Regions from separate parts of the Janthinobacterium leeuwenhoeki genome, predicted to be linked through region 2. Evidence: predicted binding sites of a transcription regulator. Region 2 holds the regulator's gene; each other region holds the start of a gene.
What was found. Region 2 encodes FNR, which switches genes on or off when oxygen is low (the NO sensors DNR and NnrR bind a similar motif). Its sites were predicted from a motif close to TTGATNNNNATCAA; they were not measured.

Region 1: ACQ4WS_RS01430 (FliM/FliN family flagellar motor switch protein) is a predicted target of FNR. The motif match lies at 1,275-1,288, and genes of this name have one in related genera.
Region 3: ACQ4WS_RS23215 (bacteriohemerythrin) is a predicted target of FNR. The motif match lies at 1,255-1,268, and genes of this name have one in related genera.

What each region holds. Positions count from the first base shown of each region.
Region 1 is NZ_JBNYXT010000001.1:345,935-348,198, forward strand. It holds gene ACQ4WS_RS01425 (FliM/FliN family flagellar motor switch protein) at 1-234, opposite strand, end outside; gene ACQ4WS_RS01430 (FliM/FliN family flagellar motor switch protein) at 236-1,036, opposite strand; gene fliE (flagellar hook-basal body complex protein FliE) at 1,661-1,999, shown strand; gene fliF (flagellar basal-body MS-ring/collar protein FliF) at 2,060-2,264, shown strand, end outside.
Region 2 is NZ_JBNYXT010000010.1:67,859-70,122, reverse strand. It holds gene ACQ4WS_RS11010 (response regulator) at 1-576, opposite strand, end outside; gene fnr (fumarate/nitrate reduction transcriptional regulator Fnr) at 817-1,575, shown strand; gene ACQ4WS_RS11000 (FixH family protein) at 1,579-2,103, opposite strand; gene ccoG (cytochrome c oxidase accessory protein CcoG) at 2,250-2,264, opposite strand, start outside.
Region 3 is NZ_JBNYXT010000044.1:27,048-29,311, reverse strand. It holds gene ACQ4WS_RS23230 (PepSY domain-containing protein) at 1-513, shown strand, start outside; gene ACQ4WS_RS23225 (hypothetical protein) at 650-835, shown strand; gene ACQ4WS_RS23220 (hypothetical protein) at 987-1,142, shown strand; gene ACQ4WS_RS23215 (bacteriohemerythrin) at 1,344-1,742, shown strand; gene ACQ4WS_RS23210 (hypothetical protein) at 1,746-2,264, opposite strand, start outside.

The sequences.
Region 1 (2,264 bases), on a different contig from region 2:
CAGCATGTCGAGTTCGATCACGCTTTCAGGGCCGATGGCCATCAACTCTTCCAGCGAGATGCGGGCCGAGCCCACTTCCAGCGTCAGGGTCACGGGAATCTTGCGCATCATCTGCGGAATGTCGCGCCGCGCGCGGGTGCTGGCCACGTCGGCCACGTCGCCCTGGTCGATGATCATGTCATCGCCCAGGTCTTCCAGCAAGGTTTCGCTCTGGTTGGTATCGGTGATATTCATATTATTCGACATCTTCAAATGAGGTTAAACAGAGCTTGCCCTTGTGTTCGGAAACAGCAGCTGTAAATAAACGGGAGTCGTCGAGCATGACGTCGGTGCGGCTCAGGCTGACGGGAATCACATCGCCCACGCGCAGGTCGAACAAGGCGCCCAGCTGCATCTGCTTGCTGACGAGCCGGCCTTCCAGGGTTACTTGCAGGCGCGAAGCGAGCGGGCGCACGCTGCCGCGCAAGGCTTTCTTCGCTTGCGCGCGCTCGGGCAGCAGGCCGCGCAGCACGTCGGCCATCAGGCGTTTGTCCAGCGAGAACCAGAACTGGCCGCTCTGCCCCGCCTCGACGTCGCTGAGCGCCACAGTGACGATCCAGCTGCCGCGCGCCGGATGCACGCCCGACTGCACGGCGACCTCGGCACTGGTGTCGATGTCGCTGCTCTTGCCCAGGGTTTGCAAATTCTTGTGGACGCGGGCGAACAAACCGTTCACCAACTGTTGTCCCAGCACCACAGCTAGGCGTTCCTCGGTGGCCGTCACGCGTACCTGCGCCGGATCGGGCAGCGCGCCCTTGGCGCCGGCACTCCCATAGCGATAGTTCAGCACGCTCAAGAGGATCTGCCGTTCGAGGGCAAAGCCCGTCTGGCTGGCCGGCGTGGAAAAACTCAGCCAGCGATTCACGCTGTCCTCGTTGTCCACGCGCGACAAGCTCACGCCATCGATCTGGAAATTGCCCCAGTAGCGGCGACTCATCGGCTGGCGCAGGGCCACGGCCAGGTCGTCGCGCAGCTGAGCGCCGAATACATGCAGCAAATGGACAGGACGTCCAAGCAGACAAGAATCGAGGACTTGATGGCGCACAGTTTGATCTGTCTTAGTGGTTATCATGTGGGTCATGTCGTATTGCGGTGGCAGAACAAATTATACGGATCACCCGAAATTAAATACAGCATCATCTTGACCTTGCCTATCGATCTGCAAGCAAACGATTGCGCATCGTATCGCATGCTAGATGACTGCGGTGCTGAACAATACATGAAAATGCAAAATATTGCCACGTATCAATATTCCTTGAGGCAATCCACTCTTTACTTTATAGTTGCCGCGAGGTAAGCTTATAGCGACTTAATAGTGATTTGCAGTGCGCCATTCCGCTTACCTGATTCCGGTTTTTATGGCAGTTTCCAGTACCTCTTATTGCCACCAGAAGAAACTTTTATCAGATAATTATTAGTTATCATGGCCATGTAAATCATGTCGGCGTGGGTTTGCCGGGTTTGTTTGAATCTGCTTGAGCGGATGGTGTGGCAACTGATAAAACTGATGGGCCCTGTAAATCGGGCCAGGCAAGATGGCATTGGATGTAATGCCGGCCGAAATGGCAACACCAGTAATTTCTGATTGATACGTCACCGCATATTGAAAGTAGAGGGCAAGATGAGCAACGAACTCGCAGGTCTGATCAAGGCCGATCTGGCAGCACTGAGCAATGACGCGCGCGCCCTGGGCGCCAGCATCGCACCTGCCGCCCAGTTCGGCGCGCCGGAACAATCCGGTTTCTCCTTTGCGCAAAGCATGAAAGACGCCATCGGCAAGGTCAACGGCGACGACCGCATGGCGGCGCAAAAAATGAGCGACGTCGACAGCGGCAAGAGCGACGACATGGTCGGCGCCATGCTGGCCAGCCAGGAAGCGAGCCTGTCCTTTTCCATGTTGATGCAAGTGCGCAACAAGGTCATGGGCGCCGTCGACGAACTCATCAAACTGCCTCTGTAATCTTCACGCCCTGATCCACGCCCAGCCTCCCAGCGAAAGTTACCCCAAGTGATTACCACCATGAAGTCCGCATTTGCGCGCTGGCGCCCTGGCGCCCAGCCCGCCATTCCGCCCGCCCTGCTGAAAAACCTGGTCCCCATCGTCGTGCTGGCCATCGGCATCACCGCCATGGTGACCCTGTATGCCTGGCGCGACCAGGCCAACTACAAGCCGGTGTTTGGCGCGCGCGAAAAAGTGGCCGTGACGGACATGATGGCAACCCTGG
Region 2 (2,264 bases):
CTTTTCCGAACGCAAGCGGCCCAGCAGGTTGTCTTTGTACAGGCGCAGCACGCCGATCACCACGCCAGCCACCTGGCCATCGGCGGCCAGTACGGGCGCCACCATCTGCACGATGGGCATGCCGCTCGACTTGCCCAGCATGGGTTCGGTGATCATGGGCTGGCGCGTGCGCAGCACGGTCTGGAAGTACTCGCGCTCGGCGACGTTGATGCCGATGCGCCCGGCCACCTGCGGCATGTCGGCCACGATGGCGCCATGCGCGTCGAGCACCAGCACGTCATCGAACAGCGCCAGCATAGAGCGGCGCGCATAATATTCGCGCAATTGGGCTGGCTGGGCGATCAGTTCCGGCGGCTGCTGCCTGGCCGTCAGCGTGACGATTTGCAGCAGCATGCCCAGCTTGTCGTCGAGTTCGGCAGCGGTGCGGCTGATCAGGGACGACTGCTGGCTCAGCAGTACTCGGGTGAAGTCGTCGCGCATGTGTTGCACCTGGATCATGGTGACCAGGGCGATCATGGCGATCGAGGTCAGGCTGGTGGCCAGCGCGACTTTTGCTTTAATGCCGAGAGGCTTCATGATTTCCTTTTCAGTACCGGGCGGCACAGGCGGCAGACGACGCTGTCAGGAATTTTCCTATCAAAACATTAACTTGGCAAGCGGCGCCGCGTAAATTGCCCTTCCCCGCAAGGGCTTTTGACGATGTTGCCATGTAATTAAAGTCAGAACGTCGTTTATTCAGCGCAATTGCGGTGAAATTGGCACACGGCAACCGTGTATGCAGTAAACTTGTTATTGCATTTTATAAAAGGTACCGACATGACTGAAGCGCTACTCACTCCCACCTTGCCTACAGTGAACGTGGAGGCGTTGCGTGCGCGATGTTCGACCTGCAGCATGCATCAATTGTGTCTGCCGATGGGCCTCGATGTGGGCGATATGGACAGGCTGGACCAGATCATCGGCCGCCGCCGCAAGATCGTGCGCGGCGCCTCGCTGTTCCGCATCGGCGACTCGTTCCAGAACCTGTATGCAATCCGCCTGGGGCACTTCAAGACATACCAGATCAATCCGGGCGGCGAAGAGCAGGTGACGGGTTTCCAGATGGCCGGCGAACTGCTGGGCATGGACGCCATCAGCGCCGACCGCCACCACTGCAATGCGGTGGCGCTGGAAGACAGCGAAGTGTGTGAAATTCCCTTTTCCAGCCTGGAACAGTTGCTGGGCAATATGCCGACCCTGCTGCGCCATTTCCACCGCATGATGAGCCAGGAAATCACGCGCGAGCAAAGCGTCATGCTCTTGCTGGGCAATATGCAGGCGACGCAGCGCTTTGCCGCCTTCATCGTCAACCTGGCCTCGCGCTATGAGGCGCGCGGTTATTCGGGCAGCAATTTCCAGTTGCGCATGTCGCGCGAGGAAATCGGCAACTACCTGGGCCTGACCATCGAAAGCGTCAGTCGCCTGCTGTCCAAATTCAAGAAGGAAGGCTGGCTGCGCGTCTCCAACCGCGAGATCGAAATCCTGCAGCCGGCCAAATTAAAAGCCATCACCGCCGGCACGGACGTTTGCAAATAAGACTTACAGTTCTTCATCCGCATGCAGCGCGATACTGCGCTGCAGCGGCCAGGTCCAGATGCCGGACAGGCGCCACTCGCGTTTGTCGTTTTCCACCAGCACTTGCCATCGGCTGCGCTCGAGCATCGGCAGCGCCACGCTAAAATTGCCGGCCGCATCGGGCTGCACCAGCAGCTTGATATCCTTTTCCGGCAGGGTCGCATGCGCCAGGTGCAGCTGCAACGGCCCCTGGTAAGCCTTGCCGAAGCTGTGCACGGAACCGGTCAGGCGCGCTGACGCCACGTCATACGACAAGCTGGTATCCATCGCCAGGTCGCTGGCGATCGTGTCGCGCTTCAAATCCTGGTTGATCGCCTTGCCCTGCTTGTAATAGTCGCCCACCACCAGCGCATCGGGCTGCGTAAACGCGATATAGCCCATGAAGCTGCCGACGACCACGGACAGGCCGGGGCCGATCATCAGCAACCATGGCCAGCGATGCTTGTACCACGGGGCAACGGGGGCTTGCAGCTTGAGACTGTCGGACATTTTGTTCTCCTTGGGGTCAGACCCTTTGGGTCTGACCCCAGCTTTTGCTTCTGGGTTGAAAATAAAGTAAAGCTAACGCATGTTTGATGCTACCCCTACGGCGAAATACCGGGGTCGGACCCAGAGGGTCCGACCCCGAATCAACATCACCGCGGCACGAT
Region 3 (2,264 bases), on a different contig from region 2:
TGCTCCGGCTGGCTCACGCGCTTCGCGCCGCTGGGCGCCGGCATCCGTTTGCGTCTGCAAGCCAATCCCGCCTTCGCACCTACCCTGGTGGACGTGCCCTGCATTTATATCGGCAACGGCTCCGGCCTGGCTGGCCTGCGCGCCCATCTGCGCGCGCGCCAGTGGGCGGGGCTGGCCCGCAACTGGCTGCTGTTCGGCGAGCGCCAGCAAGCTTTTGACAGCGTCTGCGGCGCAGAGTTGCAAGGCTGGCTCGACGCTGGCCACCTGGCGCGCCTGGACCGCGTCTTTTCACGCGATGGCAAGGAAGGTGGCAGACGTGAATATGTGCAGGACCGCCTGCGCGCCTGCGCCGATGAGCTGCGCGATTGGTTGGCGCAAGGGGCCATCGTCTACGTCTGCGGCAGCTTGCAAGGCATGGCGGCAGGAATCGATGCTGTACTGCAAGAAGTGCTGGGCCACGAGGGTCTCGATGCCCTGCTGGCGGCCGGACGCTACCGCCGCGACGTGTATTGAAACACATCAAGCAGCCCCCCGGCGCCGCCCGGCTATGTGGGCAAGCGCACAGTCAGCGCCAGCCATCGGATTAGAGTGGGGACATCGCGGCATGGAGATACACCCGCCGCACCACTCACTGTCTGCGAGGCACCCCATGAAAAACCCCTGGATGAGCATGTATCTGAGCGCCGCCAACCGCATCGCCAACACAGCACGCGGCCACGCCACGGCCGCCGTCAAGCGCGAAGCGGCGAAAAATACGCGGCAATTGACGCAAGTATGGTTCGACTCTTTCCTGCCCGCGGCAGGCAAGCCACGGCGCGGGCGCAAGGCGAAATAGGAGCTGTCACCAGCGATAACTGGTGCGGTGCATCACAGCAATAAGTTGAAGTTACGATCAGATGAACTAAACTGCAAGCATGGTAGTACATAAGGAAGTGACCGGCAGGCGCCGCATCCCCGCGCCGCCACCGGGACACCGGGAGACGACCATGTTGACGCTCAAAGTGCTGGCCTGCCTTGCCCTGTCGGCCTTGCTGCTCGCCCCCCTCGTGCTGAGGGATACGATGCAGTTATCGGCAGGACAGCAGCTGCAAGTACCGAATGTCGATGCCCATGCCATGTGGAGCCATTGGCCCAAGCAATAAGCGCGCTCGCTAGTGGCATTCACCGTCAAAAACCGCGTTATTGCGGGTGGGGATTTGTTCCCTCCTCCCCTTTGTTTTTCCGTATTTCCTTCACCCCCTCTTCACCATATTTTTGATCCAAGTCATGGATTTTCCCCTTCGCTGCGTCCACACTGGAACAGTCCGCTTCGCACCGCGACGGACTTAACCTGGAGCATCAGCATGGGTAAATCGCATTGGAAGGATGAGATGGCGCTGGGGGTTCCCGTCATCGACGAAGCGCATGAGGCGCTGTTTCAGGAGCTGGCGCGACTGGGGCAATTGAGCGACCAGCATTTCAGCGTGGCGTTTCGCGAGCTGATTGCAGCCGTCGAACGCGATTTCCGCGAGGAAGAGGATTTGATGGAACAAATTGCCTTTCCCTCGCTGGCCAACCACCGCGAACAGCATGCGCGCGTACTCAGCGGCTTGCACCATGCCTGGGCCGCCGTCGATGAAGGCGATCTGGAACAGGGGCGCCATGCGCTGTCGCTCTTGCCGCAATGGCTGATCTTCCATCAGGCCACCATGGACCTGGCCCTGGCGGCGGCGCTGGAGCTGGTACAGCGCCAACCCAGCTAATCGCTACAGCAGCAGCACCGTGGCCTGCTCGGGCAAGACGACGCGATAGTGTCCCGGGTATTTGTCTTCACCGTCGAAAATCTTGCAAAACACGGGTTGGTTGATGTCATTGACGGCCGGCTCGTGCATGGGCAAGGTGGCGATCAGCTGTTCACCATCCATCAACTGCAAGGCACTGCCCCGCTCGGCAGCGCAAAACGCCAGCGATTGCACATCGTTGGCGAACGGCCGCTTGTACCACGGCGTGATCGCCCGCACGGCGCGCCGCGCGTCGTGCAAGACTTGCCCCACGCGCGTGACATTCCACGCATCGCGCGCCACGGACGGCTGCAGGACGATATTCGCCGTCAACTCGCCCCTGCCCTTGTTGACCAAAAAAGTGCCATCCTGCACGGCGATGTCCTCGTTGAGCGGTACGACAAATACGCCGCCATCGGACACCTTGATCGGCACGGGAGCGCCATTGCCTTGCAGAGCCACGCGCACATCGTCGATGGTGGCGCTCAGTTTGGCAGGAATCAG